Regions from separate parts of the Variovorax sp. 10L421 genome, predicted to be linked through region 2. Evidence: predicted binding sites of a transcription regulator. Region 2 holds the regulator's gene; the other holds the start of a gene.
The links. Region 2 encodes HrcA, which represses chaperone genes, less so after heat shock. Its sites were predicted from a motif close to TTAGCACTCNNNNNNNNNGAGTGCTAA; they were not measured.
Positions count from the first base shown of each region.

Region 1: the regulator HrcA is predicted to act here: its motif matches at 7,586-7,612, upstream of AC1DFC_RS15490 (co-chaperone GroES).

Region 1 covers NZ_JBFTJJ010000010.1:139,687-150,914, forward strand. Annotated here, with positions in the region: gene metK (methionine adenosyltransferase) at 1-39, shown strand, start outside; gene AC1DFC_RS15465 (TonB-dependent receptor) at 64-2,202, opposite strand; gene AC1DFC_RS15470 (hypothetical protein) at 2,266-2,454, opposite strand; gene AC1DFC_RS15475 (PepSY-associated TM helix domain-containing protein) at 2,451-3,641, opposite strand; gene AC1DFC_RS15480 (TonB-dependent siderophore receptor) at 3,669-5,765, opposite strand; gene AC1DFC_RS15485 (phospholipase D family protein) at 5,941-7,542, shown strand; gene AC1DFC_RS15490 (co-chaperone GroES) at 7,701-7,991, shown strand; gene groL (chaperonin GroEL) at 8,021-9,673, shown strand; gene xylB (xylulokinase) at 9,836-11,228, opposite strand, start outside.
Region 2 covers NZ_JBFTJJ010000035.1:22,320-33,547, reverse strand. Annotated here, with positions in the region: gene mutM (bifunctional DNA-formamidopyrimidine glycosylase/DNA-(apurinic or apyrimidinic site) lyase) at 1-543, shown strand, start outside; gene AC1DFC_RS27815 (dynamin family protein) at 633-2,594, shown strand; gene mutY (A/G-specific adenine glycosylase) at 2,629-3,663, shown strand; gene rapZ (RNase adapter RapZ) at 3,668-4,546, opposite strand; gene recN (DNA repair protein RecN) at 4,543-6,225, opposite strand; gene AC1DFC_RS27795 (NAD kinase) at 6,227-7,138, opposite strand; gene hrcA (heat-inducible transcriptional repressor HrcA) at 7,170-8,177, shown strand; tRNA gene AC1DFC_RS27785 (tRNA-Ile) at 8,208-8,284, shown strand; gene AC1DFC_RS27780 (coniferyl-alcohol dehydrogenase) at 8,397-9,164, opposite strand; gene AC1DFC_RS27775 (benzaldehyde dehydrogenase) at 9,199-10,674, opposite strand; gene AC1DFC_RS27770 (sigma 54-interacting transcriptional regulator) at 11,045-11,228, shown strand, end outside.

The DNA of each region.
Region 1 (11,228 bases), on a different contig from region 2:
CAGGCCGCCGCACTGCGCGCGGCAGCCGGCCTCAAGTAAGCGACAAGAACCGGCGGTGGGTCGTCAGAAGCGGTACGCGCCGCTCAGGCCCACCGTCCAGTTGCGGCCCGGCGCGGGCTCGTAATAGCGCGCATTGCCCTCGTTGACGATGACCGAGCCCACGTAGCGCCGGTCGAACAGGTTGTCGACACGCGCGAAGGCATTGAACTCCCAGCGCTCCCATTTCTTCAGGTAGCCCGCATACACCGCCGCGACGGCATAGCCCGGCGCGCTCGCGGTGTTGGCATCGTTGGCCTGGATGCGCCCCAGCGCGCGCATCTCGACGCCGGCGCGCCAGCCTTCGGGCGGCACCCAGCCCAGCGATGCGAACAGCGACTGCCGCGCGATGCCGGGAATGCGGTTGCCCGCGGCGACGGTGTTGGCCGCCGCGCACGGTGACGGCGAGCAGAAGGCGTCGCGGTAGGTCGCGTCCAGCCACGTGTAGGCCAGTTGCGTGCGCCAGTGGTTCGCGGTCTCATGCTGCCAGCCCAGCTCAAAGCCGTTGCGCTTCGTGCGCCCCGCGTTCTGGAAGGTGGCACGGCCGCCGACGTTGGTGTCCGTCACGATCTCGTCGCGCGTGCGGGTCTGGAACAGCGCTGCCGTCAGCAGGCCACCGGCAAGCCGCGCCTTGGCGCCGAGTTCGATGCTGTCGTTCACCGCCGGCCGCAGCGCGAAGTTGAGCCCGCTCGCGCCATTTGCCCGATAGGAAAGTTCGTTCAGTGTCGGCGTCTCGAAGCCGCGGCCGATGGAGCCGTACAGGGCCAGGTCGGGCGTCGCCTGGTAGCGCAGCGAGGCCACCGGCAGGGTCTTGCTGTAGCGCGCACTGCCGCTGTCGTCGCGGTTCGTGCCGACGATGTAGCGGTCCTGCGAGTTGAAGTGCACGCTGCTGCGGCGCACGCCGGCTTCGAGCGTCCAGCGCTCGGCGAAGCGCCAGGTCGCTTGCGCGTAGGGATCGAGGTTCCAGACGTCGTTGAGCTCGTTGCGCCGCAGACGGCCCTGCACGCCCAGCACGGGCGCCGCGACGCGGCCGAGGTAGTTCTCGTAGCCGCGGCGCTTTTCGCGCAGGCTGTCGTAGCCCAGGCCGGCCACCACGTCGAAGGGCCGATCGGCCAGGGTCAACGCAGCATTCCAGCGAATGTCGACACCGCCGTACTGCCGCGACAGGTCGATCACGCCGCCCGCGTGCAACGGGTTCTGCTGCGCCGACACCGGAATCGATTGGTACTGCGTGGTCTTTCGCTCGCCGCCGTAGACCATCAGGCGCAGCCCCTGCTCTGCGTTGATGCGACGCTCGTACAGCAGGCCGGCCTGTATCTGCTCGACCGTCTTGCGGGTGTCGTACTGCGTGGCCAGCGGCGCGTTGCGCGGCGCCAGCGCGTACTGGTCGGCCGTGAGGCCCAGCGGGTCCTGCGCGTCGACGCGCACGCTGTTGAAGACCAGCGTGAGCCTGTCGCCGTTGTCGAGCGCGATGCCGAGCTTGCCGTTTTCGATGTCGCGCCGCGCGGCGCTGTGCTCGCGCCAGCCGTCGGTATGGAAGCGGCTCGCGCCGAGCAGGTAGTCGACCGCGCCCTGCGACCCGCTGAGCTGCAGCGACTGCCGCCAGGTGCCGAAGCTGCCGCCCGCGAGCGAGTACGACAGCCGTGGCGGCCCCTCGCCCGAGGCGGTGAACGCCTGCAGCACACCGCCCGAGGAGTTGCCGTACAGCGCGGAGAACGGCCCGCGCAGGATCTCGACGCGGTCCAGCGAGCCGATGTCGATGTTCGAGGTCTGCCCCTGTCCATCGGGCAAGGTCGCAGGAATGCCATCGACATAGAGCCGCACGCCGCGCACGCCGAAGGTCGAGCGCGCACCGAAGCCGCGGATGGACAGCTGCAGGTCCTGCGCGTAGTTCAGCCGGTTCTGCACCTGCAGCCCCGGCACCGCGCCCAGGCTTTCGGAGAGGTTGACCTGCAGGCGGCTGTCGCGCACCTCGTCGCCGTCGACGCGGTCGACCGAGCCGGGCACGTTGAAGGGCGCAACCTCGCCGCGCGGCGTGGAGACGGTGATCTCGCGCAGGCGCGCGCCGCTGGCGCCTGGATCGGCCGGCGGCTCCTGCTGGGCCTGCGCGGCCAGCGGAACACCCAGCAAGAGAAGGCAGGCGGCGGCGACGGGCGCAAGTTTCATCGCGCCGATTCTGCTTCGGCATGCCGGCCGCGCATGTCGCGGTGGCGCGACTCTCAGGGAAAACTAGCGGGCCGGCGCCTTGCGCCAGGCATGCCAGGCACCCACCACGACCGGGATGCCCAGCGTGATCCAGGCCAGGACGTCGCCCAGCCCGCCGTCGCTGAAGAGCGCCGAGATCAGCCCGAAGGTCGTCAGCAGGCCCAGCACCGTCGGCCAGCCCCACATGCGCCAGAAGCTCCGGTGCTGCGTCATGCCTGCACCTTCATGGCCGATGCCGGCTCGGGTTGTGCAGTGCCGCCGGAGACGCGCGCTTCATGCGCCGCGGCCCTCGGGGACGCGGGCACGGGGTTGCCCCGCTTGAGCCACAGGTACAACCCGCTGCCCAGCACGATGATGGTCGCTACGTCGAGCAGCGCCCAGATGATCTGCATCGGCATGCCGCCGTAGTCGCCGAAGTGCAGCGGCTGCGACACCAGCAGCGCCATGAGGTACCAGGGCAGCTTCGGCACCGCAGTCACCTCCGCTGTCTTGGCATCGACCAGCACCGGCTGGAACAGCTTCGATGTGAAGGGCTCGTTGCCACGCACGAAGAAGGTCGTGTGGTGCGGGCTCGAGAACGATGTGCCGGGGAAGGCAATGAACGACAGCTTCATGCCGGGCGTCTTCTGCATCGCGGCGTCCATCGAGCGCTGCACCGAGGCACGCTCGTTCACCGCCACGATGGGTTCGTTCTTGTAGGGCGCGAGCAGCGAACTGAGCTGGTCGTGCTGCCAGTACTTGATGAGCAGGTCGGCCCAGGTGTTGATCATGCCCGTGGAGCCCACCACGAACAGCCACACCAGCGTGACGATGCCAAGCAGGTTGTGCAGGTCGAGCCACTTCAGGCGCGGGCGCTTCTCGCGCCGCACCGTGCCGAAGTCGAGCTTGCGCATGAAGGGTGAATACAGCACCACGCCCGAGACGATGGCCACCAGCAGCAGCAGGCCCATGAAGCCGAGGAAGAGCTTGCCCGCCAATCCCGCGAACAAGTCGACGTGCAGCTTGAACATCACGTACATGAAGCCCTCGTCGAACTTCGGCTGCGCGAGCACCTCGCCCGTTCGCGCGTCGATCGCGACCGACTTGAAGTCCTCCGTGGCTTGCGGCGTGGGCGTGAGCGTGACGAACCACAGGCCGTCGTCGTCCTCGGGCTGTGAGACGAACTGCACCACGCGGCCGGGGTGCTTCGACTTCGCGATGTCGAGCACGCGGTCGAGACTCACGCGCGGCGCGCCCGCGGGCATCTTCGGCGCCTCGACCTCGGTGCCCAGCAGATGGCCGATCTCGTGATGGAAGATCAGCGGCAGGCCCGTGATGCACAGCAGCAGCATGAACACCGTGCACACGAGGCTGCTCCACTTGTGCACCCAGGCCCAGGTCTTGATTTTTCGGCTGTTCATGTGGGGGCTGTTCCTGAAGGTCGTGTTCTAGAAGCGATAGGTCGCGCTCGCGACGATGTTGCGGCGCGAGCCATACCAGCAGTCGCCGCGCGACAGGCAGGTGCTGAAGTAGATCTTGTCGGTCACGTTGTTGATGTTGAGCGCATAGCGCCAGCGGTCGGTCTCATAGGCGAACACGAGGTCGGCCAGCGCGATGCCCGGCACGCGCGGACCGGTGCCGAACTGCGTGTCGCGAAACGAACTCATCAGGCGCACGCCGGCGCCGGCGGAAAAACCGTTCACGCCGCCGATGGAAAACCTGTACTTCGCCCAGAAACTGGCCTGGTGTTTGGGCAGGCCTTCGATCTGCGCGTCGGCATCGGTGTAGTTGTAGTGGGCGATCAGGTCGAGGTTCGGGCCGGCCGAGCCCTTGGCCTCGAGTTCCACGCCCTTCGTCTTCGTCAGGCCGCGCTGCGAGAACACGTTGGGCTGCTCCTCGACGATCTGGTTCTTCTCGCGCAGGTCGTACACCGCTGCGCTGAAGGCCAGGGCGCGGTCCCTGGGCTCGTACTTGACGCCGGCTTCCCACTGCTCGCCGCGCAACGGCGTGAAGATGCGGCCTTCGCGCGGCGACTGCGGCGTGAACGACTCGCTGTAGCTCAGGTACGGCGACCATCCCGACGGCGAGGCGTACATCAGCCCGAAGCGCTTGGTGGTGGCGCTGCTCTTTTCCTCGTTGCTTCCCGCGGCACTGGACACGGCCCTGTCTTGCCGCAGGCCCGCCACGAAGATCCAGTTGTCGAGCCTGACCTGGTCCTGCAGGTAGACGCCCGTCTGTCGCTGGCGGGTGCGCGGCCTCGCATCGCGCACGGGCTCGTCGAGATGGCCGTAGACCGGCGCGTAGACGTCGATGGTGTCGAAGGTGGTGCCGCCCCAGACGTTCTCGCGCTGGCGCGCGAAGTCCGCGCCCACGAGCAGCGTGTGCTTCAGCGCGCCGGTCTGGAAGCGGCCCTCGACGTGGTTGTCGAGCGTCTGCGTGCGATTGCGGGTCAGTTGGCTGTCGTAGTAGCGGCCGAGCACGCGCTTGAAGACCGGGTCGGTGGACCAGCTGTCGAATCCGCTGAACGAACTGCCGTAGTGGTAGCGGTTGTCGTTTTCGTTGCGCGCGTAGCGGAAGTTCTGGCGGAAGGTCCAGCTGTCGTCGAACTTGTGCTCGAACTGCCAGCCGAAGGTCTTGCGCTCGCTGTCGTAGTAGTCGCCCGGCTCGCCGATGAAGCGGCTGCTCGGCAGGCGTCCGTTCGGGTTCGGCAGCAAGGTGCCCTCCCACGGCAGGAACTGCGAGCTGCTGCCGCTCTTGTCCTTCTGCCAGAGGCCCTGCAGCGTCAGCGAGGTCATGGCATTGGGCCGCCAGGTCAGCGAGGGCGCAATCACGCTGCGGTCGTCGGGCACGTGGTCGACCTGCGTGCCGGACTTGCGCTGCAGCGCGATCAGGCGGTACGACAGTGAGCCGTCGGCGTTCAGCGGGCCGGTGAGGTCGGCCTGGATCTGCTTGCGGCCGAAGCTGCCAAACTGCACGCCCACTTCGCGCTGGGCCTCCTGCAGCGGCCGCTTGCTGACCATGTTGACCACGCCGGCGGCCGTGCCGGCGCCGAACAGCATGCCCGAGGGGCCGCGCAGCACTTCGAGGCGCTCCAGCGTGTAGGGCTCGGTGCGGGTGGTGCTGGTGTAGTAGCCGTAGGCCTGGCGCAGGCCGTCGAGGTAGACGTCGGGATAGGCGCCGCGCACCCGCACGGAGTCGGTGCGGGAATCGAGTCCGTAGGCATCGGAACGTACGCCGGCCGCGTAGTTGAGCGCGTCCTGTACATTGGCCGCGCCCTGGTCGACCATCTGGTCGCGCGTGATCACGGTCACGGACTGAGGCGTTTCAGACAGCGGCGTGTCGGTCTTGGTGGCGGTGACCGCATTTTTCGCGCGGTAGCCGATCACCGGCGTGGTCGCCGTCTCGGTTTCGGCATTCGCGTCGACCCGTACTTCCGGCAGCGAGCCCGCATTCGTCGCCTGGGCCAGCACCTCGCGCTGTGTGCAGATCGCCAGACACCCTATCAGCACCGATGCAGCCTTGCGCCGCGCCTCCAACCTCTTCATCCCGGCCTCATTACAAATATTATTAAGAATGATTCGCATTTTATTGCGTGACTTATTTGTGCCTCCCCAATCACCGCTCCGATGAAGGGTGTTACGTTGCGGAATTGCGTCTGCGGGTCCAGGGCGAACCGGCTACCATGCCGCCCGCACGCTTCCCGTGCGTTGGCAAGCCCTCATGCTCAAGCTCATCGCCTTTCTGTTTCCCGCACTGAGCGGTCCGGCTCTGCGGCTGATGGTCCTCGCGGCTGCCATTGCGCTGGCCGGCTGCGCGGGGCTCCCACCGCGCACGCCTGAATCGCCCACCCTGGCGATTGCGGCCTCGCCCGCCACCGAGCTCGGCCGCGCCGCCGTCAGCCTCGACTCCCCGCCCGACGGCCTGAGCAGCATGCGGCCGCTGATCGAGGCCTCTTTTGCGCTCGACGCCCGGCTGGAGCTGATGCGGCGCGCGAAGTCGTCGCTCGACATCCAGACCTACCAGCTCGGCAACGACAAGACCGGCCGCCTGCTGCTGCGCGAAATGCGCAATGCCGCCCGGCGCGGCGTGCGCGTGCGGCTGCTCCTCGACGACTTCTACACGGCCGGCATGGACCGCCTGCTGCTCGGCCTCGCCGCCGAGCCCAATGCCGAGATCCGGCTGTTCAACCCGTTCGTGAACGCGCGCGACCACTCGTCGGGGCGGTGGCTGGAGTTCTTCACCGACTTCCGGCGCCTCAACCACCGCATGCACAACAAGCTGTTCGTGGCCGACGGCGCCATGGCCATCGCGGGCGGCCGCAACCTGGCCGACGAGTATTTCCTGCGCAGCGAGAGCGCGAACTTCATCGATTTCGAGCTGCTGCTGGTCGGCCCGGTGGTCCCCGAGTCAGCCGCCATCTTCGACACCTACTGGAACAGCGACGTGGTCTACCCCCTGCAGCGGGTGGCCGGCACCAGCAGCACGCCGCAGGCGCTGAAAGCCGATTTCGAGGAAGCAACCTCCCCGGCCCACGCACCGCCGCCCGACCCGCTGCCTCCCACCGACCTGCTCGGCGACCTGCCGCTGGGCGCCCAGCTTGCCCGAATCGACGAGGCCAAGTGGATGCGCGCCGAGGCCCACGCCTCCGCCGACAGTCCCAACAAGGCGCTGGGCGTCATGGCGCAACCCATGGAGCCGCTGGCACAGCGCTTCCACGAGATGCTGGCCACGGCCAGGTCGAACGTGGTGGTGATCTCGCCCTACTTCATTCCAGGCGACGAGGGCATGGAACGCATCCGCATGGGGCGTGAGCACGGTGTGAACATCACCGTCATCACCAATTCGCTGGCCGACAGCGACGAGCCGCTGGTCAACATCAACTACAACCGCTACCGCGTCGACATGCTCAAGCTGGGCGTGAACCTGTACGAAGTCAGCACCCGGCAGCTGCGGCGCAGCGGCCAGTTCCGCGACCTGCTCAAGAAGGCCCGCGGCCGCCTGCATGCCAAGCTGGCACTGGTCGACCGCCAGTGGGTGCTGCTCGGCTCCATGAACCTCGACCCGCGTTCCGCCCGGCTGAACACCGAATTCGGCATAGCCGTGCGAAGCTTCGACCTGACGCAGGCGCTGCTATTCGCCTACGAGCTCGACGACATCGAGGGCGTCTACCGCGTGGTGCTCAAGCCCGACGGCCAGAACGTCCAGTGGATCGGCACCGGCGACGTCCACAACGAGGTGCTCGACAGCGAACCGGATTCGAGCATGCTGACGCGGCTGCAGCTGCTGCTGTTCTCGTGGTTTGTGCCTACGGACCAGTTGTAGGCGGCTGCAGAACCCCTTGAAAGCCCGCCGATTGCCCTTATGATTAGCACTCGCTGCTGATGAGTGCTAACAGCCTCGCTTCCAGTCGATGGGCTGCCGGCCTCCGGTCCGGCACCCGACCACAAATCCGTTTCTTATCCATACATCCAGGAGATGCAATGAAACTTCGTCCTTTGGCCGATCGCGTGATCGTCAAGCGTGTTGACAGCGAAACCAAGACCGCCTCCGGCATCGTCATCCCCGACGCAGCCGCTGAAAAGCCCGATCAGGGTGAAGTCCTGGCCGTGGGCCCGGGCAAGCGCAACGACAAGGGCGAGCTGGCCGCACTGACTGTCAAGGTCGGCGACCGCGTCCTGTTCGGCAAGTACAGCGGCCAGACCGTCAAGGTCGGCGGCGACGAACTGCTGGTCATGAAGGAAGACGACCTGTTCGCGGTCGTCGAGAAGTAATTCAAATATCCCATTCGGAGTAAACAAACATGGCAGCAAAAGACGTAGTCTTCGGCGGTGAAGCCCGCGCACGCATGGTCGAGGGTGTGAACATCCTGGCCAACGCAGTCAAGGTGACCCTGGGCCCCAAGGGCCGCAACGTGGTGCTCGAGCGCTCGTTCGGCGCCCCCACCGTCACCAAGGACGGTGTGTCGGTCGCCAAGGAAATCGAACTCAAGGACAAGCTCCAGAACATGGGCGCGCAGCTCGTGAAGGAAGTGGCTTCCAAGACTTCGGACAACGCCGGTGACGGCACCACCACCGCGACCGTGCTGGCACAAGCCATCGTTCGCGAAGGTTTCAAGCTGGTGGCTGCCGGCATGAACCCGATGGACCTGAAGCGCGGCATCGACAAGGCCGTGACGGCCCTGGTCGCCGAGCTGAAGAAGGCTTCCAAGCCCACCACCACGTCGAAGGAAATCGCTCAAGTCGGCTCGATCTCGGCCAACAGCGACGAAACCATCGGCAAGCTCATCGCTGACGCGATGGACAAGGTCGGCAAGGAAGGCGTGATCACCGTGGAAGACGGCAAGTCGCTGGACAGCGAACTCGACGTCGTCGAAGGCATGCAGTTCGACCGCGGCTACCTGTCGCCCTACTTCATCAACAACCCCGAGAAGCAATCGGCGCTGTTGGACAACCCCTTCGTGCTGCTGTTCGACAAGAAGATCAGCAACATCCGCGACCTGCTCCCCACGCTGGAACAAGTCGCCAAGGCTGGCCGTCCGCTGCTGATCATTGCCGAAGAAGTCGAGGGCGAAGCCCTGGCTACGCTGGTCGTGAACACGATCCGCGGCATCCTGAAGGTCGTGGCTGTGAAGGCACCTGGCTTCGGCGACCGCCGCAAGGCCATGCTGGAAGACATCGCCATCCTGACGGGCGGCAAGGTCATCGCTGAGGAAGTGGGCCTGACGCTCGAAAAGGTGACGCTGGCCGACCTGGGTCAAGCCAAGCGCATCGAAGTGGGCAAGGAAAACACGATCATCATCGACGGCGCTGGCGCCGCTGGCGACATCGAAGCCCGCGTGAAGCAAGTGCGCGTGCAGATCGAAGAAGCCACGAGCGACTACGACCGTGAAAAGCTGCAAGAGCGCGTGGCCAAGCTGGCCGGCGGTGTTGCCGTGATCAAGGTTGGCGCCGCCACCGAAGTCGAAATGAAGGAAAAGAAGGCTCGCGTCGAAGACGCCCTGCACGCTACCCGCGCTGCAGTGGAAGAAGGCGTTGTGGCTGGCGGCGGCGTGGCTCTGCTGCGTGCCAAGCAAGCCGTGGGCGACTCGATCAAGGGCGACAACGCCGACCAGGACGCCGGCGTCAAGCTGGTGCTCAAGGCCATCGAAGCACCCCTGCGCGAAATCGTGAACAACGCCGGCGGCGAAGCCTCGGTGGTGGTGAACGCTGTGTTGGCCGGCAAGGGCAACTACGGCTTCAACGCTGCGAACGACACGTACGGCGACATGCTCGAGCTGGGCATCCTGGACCCGACGAAGGTCACGCGCACCGCACTGCAGAACGCCGCTTCGGTGTCCTCGCTGCTGCTGACGACCGAAGCCATGGTTGCTGACGCACCCAAGGACGAAGGCGCTGCCGGCGGTGGCATGCCCGACATGGGCGGCATGGGTGGCATGGGCGGCATGGGCATGTAATTGGCTCGCCCCCAGGCTGCGCGGCACTTCGTGTCCGCTACGCCTACCCCCCAACCGGGGGCGACACCTGCGGACCGGCAGAGCCGGATCCGCGGTGTCTCGCGAAATGAAAGAAGCCCGGCTTGCGCCGGGCTTTTTTCATGGGCGGTCGTGATCGCTCTGCTACTGGAATTGCGCCTGCACCGCCTTGTAGAGCGCCTGGAAGCGCGCATGCCTCGTCCTGTGGACATTGGCTACTTCGGTCGAGGCAACCAGCTTCTGCTTCACAGGCGGCAGCGTGCAAACCTCGGCCACCGAGCCCCCATCCGCCAACCACGCCAGCCGCGCCGCACCCAGTGCGCCACCCGTCTCGCCGCCCGCATAGAGCGTGAGCGGCACGCCGAAGATGTCGGCCAGCAGCTGCCCCCACCACACGCTGCGCGCACCGCCGCCCACCAGCGCCACGTCGCGCAGCGGCATCCCGGCCGGCAGCCGCAGGGTATCGAAGCCGTCGCGCAGGCCGAAGCTCACGCCCTCGACCACGGCGTACGCGATTTCCGCTGGCCCGTGTGCGTGCGTGAGGCCGAACAGCACGCCCTGCGCGTTGGGGTTGTTGTGCGGCGAGCGCTCGCCGGAGAGGTACGGCAGGAACAGCGGGCAGCCCTCGCGCTGTGCCAGCGGGACGGACGCCGCCGCTTCGAGCAGCGCGGCCTCGTCCGCGAACCTGAAAGTCTTTGCGGCCCAACTCACCGCGCTCGCAGCCGAGAGCATCACCGACATCTGGTGCCACCGCCCCGGCAGCGCATGGCAAAAGGCGTGCATCGCCTGCGCGGGGTTCGGCAGGAAGCGGTCGGTCGAGACGAACACGACGCCCGAGGTGCCGAGTGACACGAATCCCTGCCCCGGCTCGACGAGGCCCATGCCGACGGCGCTGGCCGCGTTGTCGCCGGCACCGCCGGCGATCACCACGCTGGCGCGGCCCACGCCCCAGCGCGCCGCCAGTTCGGGTTTGAGCTGCGCCGACATCTCGCTGCCTTCGACCAGCCGCGGCATGTGCGCGCGCGTGAGGCCTGTGGCCGCCAGCAGTTCGTCGGACCAGTCGCGCGCACCCACATCGAGCCACAGCGTGCCCGCCGCATCGGACATCTCGCTGACCGCCTCGCCGCTGAGCATGAAGCGCAGCCAGTCCTTGGGCAGCAGCACGCGCGCCACACGGCCGAAGATTTCAGGCTCGTGCTCGCGCACCCACAACAGCTTGGGCGCGGTGAACCCCGGCATCGCGAGGTTGCCCGCGATCTCGCCGAGCCTCGGCACGGCGCGCGCAAGCGCCTCGCACTGCGCACCGCTGCGGCCGTCGTTCCAGAGAATCGCAGGGCGCAGCACCTCGCCCGCCGCATCGAGCAGCGTGGCACCGTGCATCTGTCCCGACAGGCCGATGGCGCGCACCGCCGCGAGTTCCTCGGGATGCGACTTGCCGAGCGCACGCATCACCTCCTCGAGCGCATGCCACCACTGCTGCGGCGCCTGCTCCGACCACAGCGGCCGCGGCCGTTCGACCGCGAGCGGCGCGCGGGCC
Region 2 (11,228 bases):
CATTTCGACCTGGTCACCGACCGGGGCACGCTGCGGCTCAACGATCCGCGCCGCTTCGGCGCGGTGGTCTACGTGGACGACGAGGCCGCCCCGTGGGCCATCAAGCTCCTCGGCGGGCTGGGCATGGAGCCGCTGGGCGACGCCTTCGACCTCGATGCCTTCCATGCCGGCCTCAAGAAGCGCAGGAGCGCCGTCAAGCAGGTGCTGCTGGCGGGCGACGTGGTGGTAGGCGTGGGCAACATCTACGCGTCGGAGGCGCTGTTCCAGGCGGGCATCCGGCCGACGCTGTCGGCCGCGCGCATCAGCCGCCCGCGGGCGGCCCGGCTCCATGCGGCGGTGCGTGAGATCCTGGCCCGGGCGGTGGAGAAGGGCGGCAGCACGCTGCGCGATTTCTCCAATGTGGACGGCCAGAATGGCTATTTCCAGCTCGAAGCGACCGTCTATGGCCGCGCGGGCGAACCCTGTCGGGTTTGCGCAACGCCGATCCGCCTGCTGCGTCAGGGACAGCGCTCCACCTATTACTGCCCCAAGTGCCAGAAGTAAGCGTCACAATCCGACGAGAGAAACAATCTAGAAACGGTTGTTGCCACCTCCCGATGCTATATTTGTAAGTTGTTTCTTACATATTTCCCTTGAGCCGCTCTTTCAACCAACAACTCGATCAGCACGGCGCTTGGCGAAGCAATTTCGCCCACCGGCTGCAGTGGCTGTCCCGCTGGCTGACCGAGAACGAGCTGCTCGACCAGGCGGTGGCGGAGCGCCTGCGCGGCCTCGAGACGCAGATCCGCACCAGCAAGGTCATGGTCGCCTTCGTCGCCGAGTTCTCGCGCGGCAAGTCGGAGCTGATCAACGCCATCTTCTTCGCCGGCTACGGGCGGCGCATCATGCCGGCCAGCGCGGGCCGCACCACGATGTGCCCGACCGAGCTGGGCTACGACGCCGCGCTCGCGCCCAAGCTGCGCCTGCTGCCCATCGAAACCCGCCTGGAGCCGCATTCGTTGGCCCACTGGCGCGAGAAACCCGCGCGGTGGACCGAGATCTCCATCGACGTCGGCGACGCCGAGCAGCTGGCGCAGGCCATGAGCAAGGTGGCCGAGGTGCGCTGGGTCACCAAGGACGAAGCGCGCACGCTGGGTTTCTGGGACGACGATACCCCCGACGACAACCCGGCGCAGGACGCGCAGGGCCGCGTCGAGATCCCGCGCTGGCGCCATGCGGTGCTGAACATGCCGCATCCGCTGCTGGAGCAAGGGCTGGTGATTCTCGACACTCCGGGCCTGAATGCGATCGGCGCCGAACCCGAACTCACGGTGAGCCTGATTCCGCAGGCCCATGCGGTGGTCTTCATCCTGGGTGCTGAAACCGGCGTGACGCGCTCTGATCTTTCGATCTGGCGCGAACACCTGATCACCGAGGACGAAGGCAACGACACGCGCTTCGTGGTGCTCAACAAGATCGACACGATGTGGGATACGCTGAGCCAGCCCGCCCACATCGAGCAGCAGATCGAGCGCCAGCGCGAAGGCGCGGCCCGATTGCTCGAAGTGCCGCTGGCGCAGGTGCTGCCGGTGTCGGCGCAGAAGGGCCTGCAGGCCAAGATCCAGCACGACGGCCAGTTGCTGGAGGCCAGCCGTCTGCCGGCGCTCGAATCCCTGCTGGCCGAAGGCGTGCTCGGCAAGCGTGAAACCATGCTGCGGCTGGCGGTCGACGCGGGCATGACCGCGCTGCGCGCCGAGGCCGAGCGCATCCTGAAGGTGCGCCAGCGCGACCTGTCCGAGCAGGCGCTCGAACTGCAGGGGCTGCGCGGCAAGAACGTCTCGGTGATCCGCCACATGCGCGCGCGCATCGACCAGGAGCACACCGAGTTCGAAGGAAGCAACACGCGCATCCTGGCGCTGCGATCGGTGCAGGGCAAGCTGCTGCGCGAGGTATATGCCGTGCTCGGCCGTACCGCGCTGAAGGCCGACATGGTGCGGCTGTCGGCCGCGCTCAAGCGCCCCGGCGTCAAGTTCAACGTGCGCAAGGTGTACGCCGAGACCTTCGACTCGCTGCGCAACAACCTGCGCGAAGTGCAGGCGACCACGGCGGAGATCCAGTCGATGCTGCACGCCACCTTCCGCCAGCTCAATGCCGAGCAGGGCTTCACCCTGCAGGCGCCGGCCGAGCCCGACCTGACGGGCTTCGAACAGGAGCTGGGCCAGATCGAGCGCAGCCACATCCACTACCTGGGCGTGGGCAACCTGCTGAAGCTCGCGCAGGCCGATTTCTGCGACAAGCTGGTGCGTGCGCTGGCCAGCCGGCTGCGGCTCGTCAACGAAGCGGCCATGACCGAGGTCGAGCGCTGGAGCAAGGGTGCGAGCGCGCAGATCGACGCGCAGCTCAAGGAGCGCCGCCGCAATTTCAGCAAGCGCATCGAGGCGATCGAGCGCATCCAGAGCGCGGCGGGCAACCTCGACGAGCGGCTGGTCGAGCTTGCCTCTCAGGAGAGCAACCTCACCGAGCTTCATGTGCAGCTGCGCGAGTTCACATCGATGATCGCGCAGCACGGAAGGCCGCAGGCCGCGGCCACTGTCGGCGAGCTGCGTGCGGCCTGAAGTTTCCGTCTCCACGGCGGCTGCAACCCTGCCATTGCCCCCCGATTTCGCCTCGCAGATCGTGAGCTGGCAGCGCAGCCACGGGCGCAGCCAGCTGCCGTGGCAGAACACCCGCGACCCGTACCGCGTCTGGCTGTCGGAGGTGATGCTCCAGCAGACGCAGGTGTCGACGGTGCTCGGCTACTTCGCGCGCTTTCTCGAACGATTTCCCGACGTGAAGGCGCTGGCCGCCGGCACCGAGGACGAGGTGTTCGGGCTCTGGAGCGGGCTGGGCTACTACAGCCGGGCGCGCAACATGCACCGTTGTGCGCAGGATGTTGTCGCGCGCTTCGGCGGCGAGTTTCCGCGCACCGCCGCCGAGCTCGTCACCTTGCCCGGCATCGGCCGCTCGACCTCCGCGGCCATTGCGGCGTTCTGCTTCGGCGAGCGCGTGGCGATCCTCGACGGCAACGTCAAGCGCGTGCTGACGCGCGTGCTCGGTTTCGCGGGCGACATGTCTTCGGCGGCGCAGGAGCGTGCGCTGTGGGATCTGGCGACGCAATTGCTTCCTCCGGCCGACCAGAAAGAAGCCATCGCGCACTACACCCAGGGCGTGATGGACCTGGGTGCCACGGTCTGCCTGCCGCGCAAGCCGAGCTGCATGATCTGCCCGGTCAACAAGACCTGCGCGGCCCTGCGGGAAGGCGCGACGGAGCGATATCCCGTCAAGACGCGCAAGCTCAAGCGCAGCGCCCAGTCGCTCTGGGTGCTGCTGGCGCGCGATGCGCACGGCCGCGTGTGGCTGGAGAAGCGGCCGTCGAAGGGCATCTGGGCGGGGCTTTATTGCCTGCCCGTGTTCGACAGCCGCGAAGACCTTCTGGCCGTGTTGCCGACGACTGCGCAGCGCGGCCTGCAGGACCTGCCGGCCTTCGTGCATGTGCTGACCCACAAGGACCTTCACCTGCACCCGTTGAAGCTTCAGGGCGGCCAGCCGCAAGGCGAGGGTGCGCGCTGGGTCGGTGCGGACGAGTGGGGCCGGCTGGGCCTGCCGGCGCCGATGCGCAAGCTGCTCGAGGGCAGCGAGGCTTAGGCAGTCAGACCGCGTCGAGCTCGCGGTGCCGCTTGAGCGCACCCCAGCGCGCACCGAAGGAGCGCGCCAGCTGCTCGACCAGGAACACCGAACGATGCTGCCCGCCCGTGCAGCCGATGGCCACAGTCACGTAGCTGCGATGGTCGCGCGCCAGCGCATCGAGCCAGTGCGCAAGGAACTGCTCGATGTCGTCGTACATGCGTGCCACGTCGTCGTGCTCGCGCAGCCATTCGATCACCGGCTCGTCGCGGCCTGTGAGCGGGCGCAGCGCGGGCACGTAGTGCGGATTGGGCAGCATGCGCACGTCGAACACGTAATCGGCATCGAGCGGTACGCCGCGCTTGAAGGCGAATGACTCGAACACCAGCGTCAGCGCGCTCTGGGGCGCGGAGATCAATGACTTGATGTAGCTCTGCAGCTGCGCAGGCCGGATCAGGCTGGTGTCGATCACGTCGGCGCCGTCGCGCAGGTCGGCCAGCAGCTCGCGTTCGAGCTCGATCGCCTGCATCAGCACGCGATGCTGCTCGGGCACGTCTGTGCGGCCCTCCTGGCGCGAGAGCGGGTGGCGGCGGCGGGTTTCCGAATAGCGGCGCAGCAGGGCGTCGGTGGTTGCGTCGAGGAACAGCGAACGCAGCGAGATCTCGCCGTCGCGCTGCAGCGCGTCGAGCTGATGCGGAACGATCGGCAGCGAGACGCCGCTGCGCACGTCCATGGCGATGGCCACCCGCGTGGCCTGCTGCTCATGCTGCAGCGCGACGAACGGGGTCAGCAGCTCGGGCGGCAGGTTGTCGACGCAGTAGTAGCCAGCGTCTTCCAGCGCGTGCAGGGCCACCGACTTGCCGGAGCCCGACATGCCCGTGATGAGCACGAGGTCGAGGCTCATGGCGCGGTCGCCGGAGTCTTGTGGCCGAGCAGCTCGCGTGCATGCGCGAGCGAGGTCTGCGAGACCTTCTCGCCGCCCAGCATGCGGGCGATTTCCCTGGCGCGGTTGTCGTCGTCGAGGCGCGACACGCCGCTTTCGGTGCGCGGGCCGTCCTTGCCCGCCGCCGCCGTCTGGCGCTTGGCCACCACGAGGTGATGGTCGGCGCAGGCGGCCACCTGGGGCAGGTGGGTCACGGCGAGCACCTGGCGGTCGCGGCCGAGCTGCTTCATGAGCCGCCCGACCGTCTCGGCCACGGCCCCGCCGACGCCGGCATCGACCTCGTCGAAGATCAGCGTCTGCGCGGCGCCGAGCTGGCTGGTCGTGACGGCGATGGCCAGCGCAATGCGCGACAGTTCGCCGCCCGAGGCCACCTTGCCGATGGCCCGGGGCGTGCTGCCGGTGTGGCCGGCAACGAGGAAGGCCACGTCTTCGAGGCCGGCGCGGCTGGGCTGTGCCAGCGGCTGCAGTTCGACGTCGAAGCGTCCGCCCTGCATGCCGAGGCCCTGCATGGCGTCGGTGACGGCCTGGGCGAGGCGGGGGGCGGCCTGCTTGCGGGCCTTGCCCAGCGCCTTGGCTTCTTTCATGTAGGCCTGTTGCGCGCCTTGCTCGGCACGCTCCAGGCCTTCGAGATCGCTTTGCGCATCGAGCGCCTGCAGTTCGGCCTGCCAGCCGGCCAGCAGCGCCGGCAGCTCGGCGGGTGTGCGCTTGTAGCGGCGCGCAAGCGACATCCACAGGCCCATGCGTTCATCCAGCTCGGCCAGGCTCTGCGGATCGGTGTCGGCGTCGCGCAGGTAGCCGTGCAGCGTGTGGGCCGCGTCGGAAGCCTGCGCCACGCAGGAGGCGAGCACCTCGCCCAGCGCGCGGAACTCGGGCTCGATGTGCTCGCAGTTCTGCAGCAGCGTGGCCGCCCGCGAGAGCGCGGAGAGGGCGCCGCTGTCGTCGTCTTCCAGCGCCTGGCTGGCGCCCTGGGCTGCGTCGATCAGCGCTTGCGCGTTGGAGATGCGCGAGTGGTTGGTCGACAGCTCTTCCCATTCGTCGGCACCCGGCGCGAGCTTGGCGACTTCGGAGATCTGCCACTGCAGCCGTTCGCGTTCGCGCTGCAGCGAGTCTTGCGCCGAGCGCGCATGTTCGAGCGCCGAAAGCGCCTGCCGCCAGCCCTGCCATGCGGCGTCGAGCGCGTCAGTGCGCACGCCCGCGTAGGCGTCGAGCAGGCCGCGCACGGCTTCGGGCCGCGTCAGGCTCTGCCAGGCGTGCTGGCCGTGGATGTCGAGCAGACGGTCGCCGAGTTCGCGCAATTGCGTGGCCGTGGCCGGGCTACCGTTGATCCAGCCGCGGCTGCGGCCCTGCAGGTCGACGGTGCGGCGCAGCAGCAGCGCGTCGCCGGCCTCGAAGCCGCCCTCGTCGAGCCACGTGTCCAGGGCCGGGTCGGCGTTGAATTCGGCGCTCACGTCGAGCCGCTCGGCGCCTTCGCGCACGGCGCCCGCGTCGGCGCGGTTGCCCAGGGCCAGCTGCAGTGCGTCGATCAGGATGGATTTGCCCGCGCCGGTCTCACCGGTCAATACCGTGAAGCCGCCGGACAGGTCGAGTTCGAGTGATCGCACGATCACGAAGTCGCGCAGTGCGATGCGTCGCAGCGCCATTTCAGGAGCCCCCTTCGTTCCAATGAAGTTTCTTGCGCAGCGTGTCGAAATAGCTCCAGCCGCGCGGGTGCAGGAAGCGCACCCGGAAGTCGGAGCGGCGCACCACCACGCGGTCGCCGATCGCGAGCGAGGCCAGCGACTGCATGTCGAAATTGGCGCTGGCGTCGCGCCCGCCCACCAGCTCGATCACGATCTCGTCGGCATCAGGCAGCAGCACGGGACGGTTCGATAGGGTGTGCGGCGCGATCGGCACCAGCACCCAGCCCGGCACCGCTGGATGCAGCAGCGGCCCGCCTGCCGACAGCGCATAGGCGGTCGAGCCCGTGGGCGTGGCGATGATCAGGCCGTCGGCGCGCTGGTTGGCCACGAAATGGCGGCCCACCGACACGCGCAGCTCGACCATGCCGGAGGTGGCGCCGCGGTTCACGACCACGTCGTTCATCGCGAGCGCGTCGAACACCGAGGCGCCGTCGCGCACGACCTGTGCATGCATCAGGCTGCGGTGGTCCTCCTCGTACTCGCCGGCCAGCATCGGAATCAGCGTGGCCTGGTAGTTGTCGAGCGGGATGTCGGTGATGAAGCCGAGCCGGCCGCGGTTGATGCCGATCAGCGGAATGCCGTAGCTGGCGAGCTGCCGGCCGATGCCGAGCATGGTGCCGTCGCCGCCGACCACCAGGCCGAGGTCGCAGCGCTGGCCGATTTCCTCGACGCTCAGGGCTTCGTAGCGCGGATGGGCGGGGGCGCCGTCATCGTCGTCTTCGCAGGTCGAGCGCTCGACGAACACCGTGCAGCCTTGCGATTCGAGGAAGGTGCCGATGCCTTCCATGACGCCGTCGCGCGCATCCGCCTGCGCTCGGGCGCCGGAAGCCTGGTATTTGCCGATCAGGGCGACGTGACGAAAGCGAGAGGTCATATCTCACAAATTACAACACTAAAATCTTGCAATGCTGGACGACCGTGCCAAGTTGCTGCTCAAGACGCTCGTCGAGCGCTATATCGCCGACGGGCAACCCGTCGGCTCGCGAACGCTCTCGCGTTCGCCGGGGCTCGACCTGTCGCCCGCGACCATCCGCAACGTCATGTCCGACCTCGAGGCGCTGGGGCTGATTGCCAGCCCGCACACCTCGGCCGGCCGCATCCCCACGCACCGCGGCTACCGCCTCTTCGTCGACACCATGCTGACCGCCGAGCGCGAACAGATGAGCACGCCGAGCCTGGCGCCCGACCAGCCGCAGAAGGTGATCGCCAATGCGGCGAACCTGCTGTCGAACCTGTCGCAGTTCGTCGGTGTGGTGATGGCGCCGCGGCGCGCTTCTGTGTTCAAGCAGATCGAGTTCTTGCGGCTCTCCGAGCGGCGCCTGCTGGTCATCATCGTCTCGCCCGATGGCGACGTGCAGAACAGGGTGATCTTCCCGGAGGCCGACTATTCGCAGTCGCAACTGGTCGAGGCCTCGAACTACATCAATGCCCACTATGCGGGCCTGACCATCGAGCAGGTGCGCGATCGTCTCCAGTCCGAGATCGAGAAGCTGCGCGGCGAGATCGCCGCCCTGATGCAGGCTGCGGTGCAGGTCAGCTCCGAGGTGCTGACCGAGGCGCAGGAAGACGAAGTCGTGATCTCCGGCGAGCGCAACCTGCTGTCGGTGAGCGATTTCTCCAGCGACATGGGGCAACTGCGCCGCGCCTTCGAACTCTTCGAGCAAAAGGCCCAGCTGATGCGTCTGCTCGATGTGTCGAGCAAGGCCGAAGGCGTGCGCATCTTCATCGGCGGCGAAAGCCAGGTCGTGCCGTTCGAGGAGCTTTCCATCGTCAGTGCCAACTACGAGGTCGATGGGCAAGTCGTGGGCACGCTGGGCGTGATCGGACCGACGCGCATGCCCTATGAACGCATGATCCAGATCGTCGATATCACGTCGCGGCTGGTCGGCAATGCGCTGAGCCACCGCAAGTAGGGCGCTGCGGCGAATAGAATCGTGGCCAGTGGGCCGTTAGCTCAGTTGGTTAGAGCAGCGGACTCATAATCCGTTGGTCGATGGTTCAAGCCCATCACGGCCTACCACCCAATGCGCCGCAGCGGGGTCATTTCCCGTCGGCAAGGTACTTGCCCACCTCAAGTCACGCCGCCAGCCGGCCGCCACGTCGAGCATGGCGGCGGCGTGGGTCATCGCGGCTCAGATGTATGTCGATGCCAGGCCGCCGTCGACCGGGATGCTGGCGCCGCTGATCCAGCGCGCCTGATCGCTGCACAGCCACGCGATCACCGGCGCGATCTCGTCGGCGAAGCCGGGGCGCAGCATGCGGTGCGCATCGGCCTGCACCCGCTCCTGGCCGAGCATGCTCACGAAGTCGCCCAGGATCGGCGTGAAAACCGGCCCCGGCGCGACGCAGTTCATGCGCACGCCGTGTTCCAGAAACCATTTCTGCGACTGCGTGGCGCTCCAGACGATCAGCGCTTCCTTGAAGTACTGGTAGCAGGTCTCCTGCGGCACGGGATGGTCGCGCAGCCAATGGGCACCGGCCTCGAAGCCTTGCGCGGCGGCCAGGGCCTTGTGCGGCGCCAGTCGCTGCGGCCATTCGGCGCCGAGGATGGAGGCCACGTTGACGATGGAACCGCCGCGCGGGATGCGCGGCAGCGCCTGCTCGGTCAGATGGCGCAGGCCCAGGTAGTTGACGTCGGCGACCAGCTTCACGGGCGCCGTGCCGGGCACGCCGGCGATGTTGCACAGCGCGTCGAAGCGTTCGGGCAATTGCGCCACGGCCGCATCGATGGCGGCGACAGAACTCAGGTCGGCCTTGACGAAGCCGTCGAGCGTGAGGCTGGGGTCGTTGCGGTCCATGCCGATGACGCGGGCGCCGGCAAAGCGCGCGATGCGCACCACCTCGGCGCCGATGCCCGACGACACGCCGGTGACGACGATGGTTTTTCCTTCAAGCTGCATGAAATGTCTCCTTTGTGGATTCGGTCGCTGGCATTCAGAACGGATAGGCGTGCGCCGCCTGCTTGATGGTCAGCCACTGCCACTGGGTGTATTCCTCCCAGTCGGCCGGGCCGCCGACGCTGCTGCCGTTGCCGGCGATGCCGGGGCCGCCGAAGGGGTTGACGCACTCGTCGTTGACGGTCTGGTCGTTGATGTGGACCATGCCGGAGTTCAACTGCGCAGCCATTGCCATGGCACGTCCGATCGAGGGCGAGATCACCGCCGAGGCCAGGCTGCCCTGGTGGTTGTTGGCCAGGGCCACGGCCTCGTCGTCGGTCTTGAAGGTGATGATGTTGGCGACGGGGCCGAACACTTCCTCGTCGTACACGCGCATGCCGGCCTTCACGCCCGCCAGCACCGTGGGTTTGTAGAACAGGCCGTCGCTGCTGCCGCCGGCCAGCAACTGGGCGCCGGCCGCGATGCTGTCCTGCACGATGGCGTGCACCCGGTCGCGCTGCTTGGCGTCGATCAGCGGCCCCAGGGCCACTTGGCCGCTGGCGCCGTCGCCCACCGGCAGGTGCTGGGCCTTCTCGACCAGCCGCTGCGTGAAGGCGGTGGCGATGCTCTCGTGCACGATGATGCGATTGGTCGCCATGCAGATCTGCCCCTGGTGCAGGTAGGCGCCCCAGGCGGCGTTGCTGGCCGCGATGTCGAGGTTGGCGTCTTCCAGCACGATCAGCGAGTTGGCGCCACCCAGCTCCAGTGTCACCTTCTTCAGGTGGCGCCCCGCCAGTTCACCGATGCGCCGGCCCACCGCGGGCGAGCCGGTGAAGGCGATCATCGGCACGCGCGCATCGGTCACCAGCGCTTCACCGGCGGCGGCGTCGCCGGGTAGCACCTGCAGCAGACCGGGGGGCAGGCCCGCCTCTTCGAACACGCGGGCGATCATGAAGCCGCCGCTCACCGGTGTGCGCGAGTCGGGCTTGATCACCACGCCGTTGCCCGCCGCAAGAGCCGGCGCCACGGTTCGAAGGGTGAGGATGAGCGGAAAGTTGAAGGGCGAGATCACGCCCACCACGCCCCGCGGCACGCGCCGCGCCAGGCTGGTGGTGCCGCTCGCGCTCGGCAGGACCTGGCCCTGCGCCTGCAGGGGCATGGCCGCCGCCAGATGGCACAGGGTGATGGCCTCGCGCACCTCGTGCTGTCCCTTGGGCAGGATGGCGCCGGTCTCCCGAGCGACGTAGAGCGCCATCTCGTCGAAGTGCTGCTGGAACAGGGCCGCGGCCCGCAGGAGCACCGCGGCCTTCTCGCGCGGCGCAACCTGCACCCAGCTTTTCTGCGCTTGCGCCGCGGCGGCTGTGGCCAGCCCCACGTCCTGCGCATCGGCGATGCCGACGGCCGCCATCACCTGGCCCGTGGCCGGTTCGACGACGTCGCGCGCACCGCCTGCGGACGCGACCCACGCGCCGTTGAACACCTTGCCGGCCCAGGCTGCCGGGTCCAGGAACGCCGGTTTCTGCGAAACATCCATGACTCACCCCTTGCGAAAAAATTGATCGGCTGGCCGCGGGCGGAAATGTCCGCGGCACCCGCCTTCTTTTCGCAACGGGCGTACCAGCGGCGCCGCGGCGGGGTGGCTCAACGCCGCCGCGCGATGGTGTTTTCATTGGGAGATTAGGGGAATTCCCGAGGCTGTACTGGTTATTCGAAATAACTGGTTTACCCTGATCTGCAGTTTCACCAAATGATCAAAAATCGGCCGCTCGTTTCACCAAACGATGAGCTGAAAATTGACCAAAACCGCCAACTCGCCGTTCCCGGAGCGGATCTCACTGGCCGACGTGGCACGCGCCACCGGCGCCGCGCTGGGCCGTTTCGACGGCGCCGAAGCGACGCGTGCAATGAGCCGCTTCGAGGCCTCGCACGTGGGCAGCGAAGAGCATCCGACGATTGCCGACATCAGCGAGTGCCTGTTCTTTTCGCCCGGTGATGGCCGCATCTGGCTGCAGGATCAGCGCATGGTGCTTCTGCACACCGAGGCGCTGGGGTCTCTGCGACGCGAGCTCATCGACAGCCTGGGCCAGG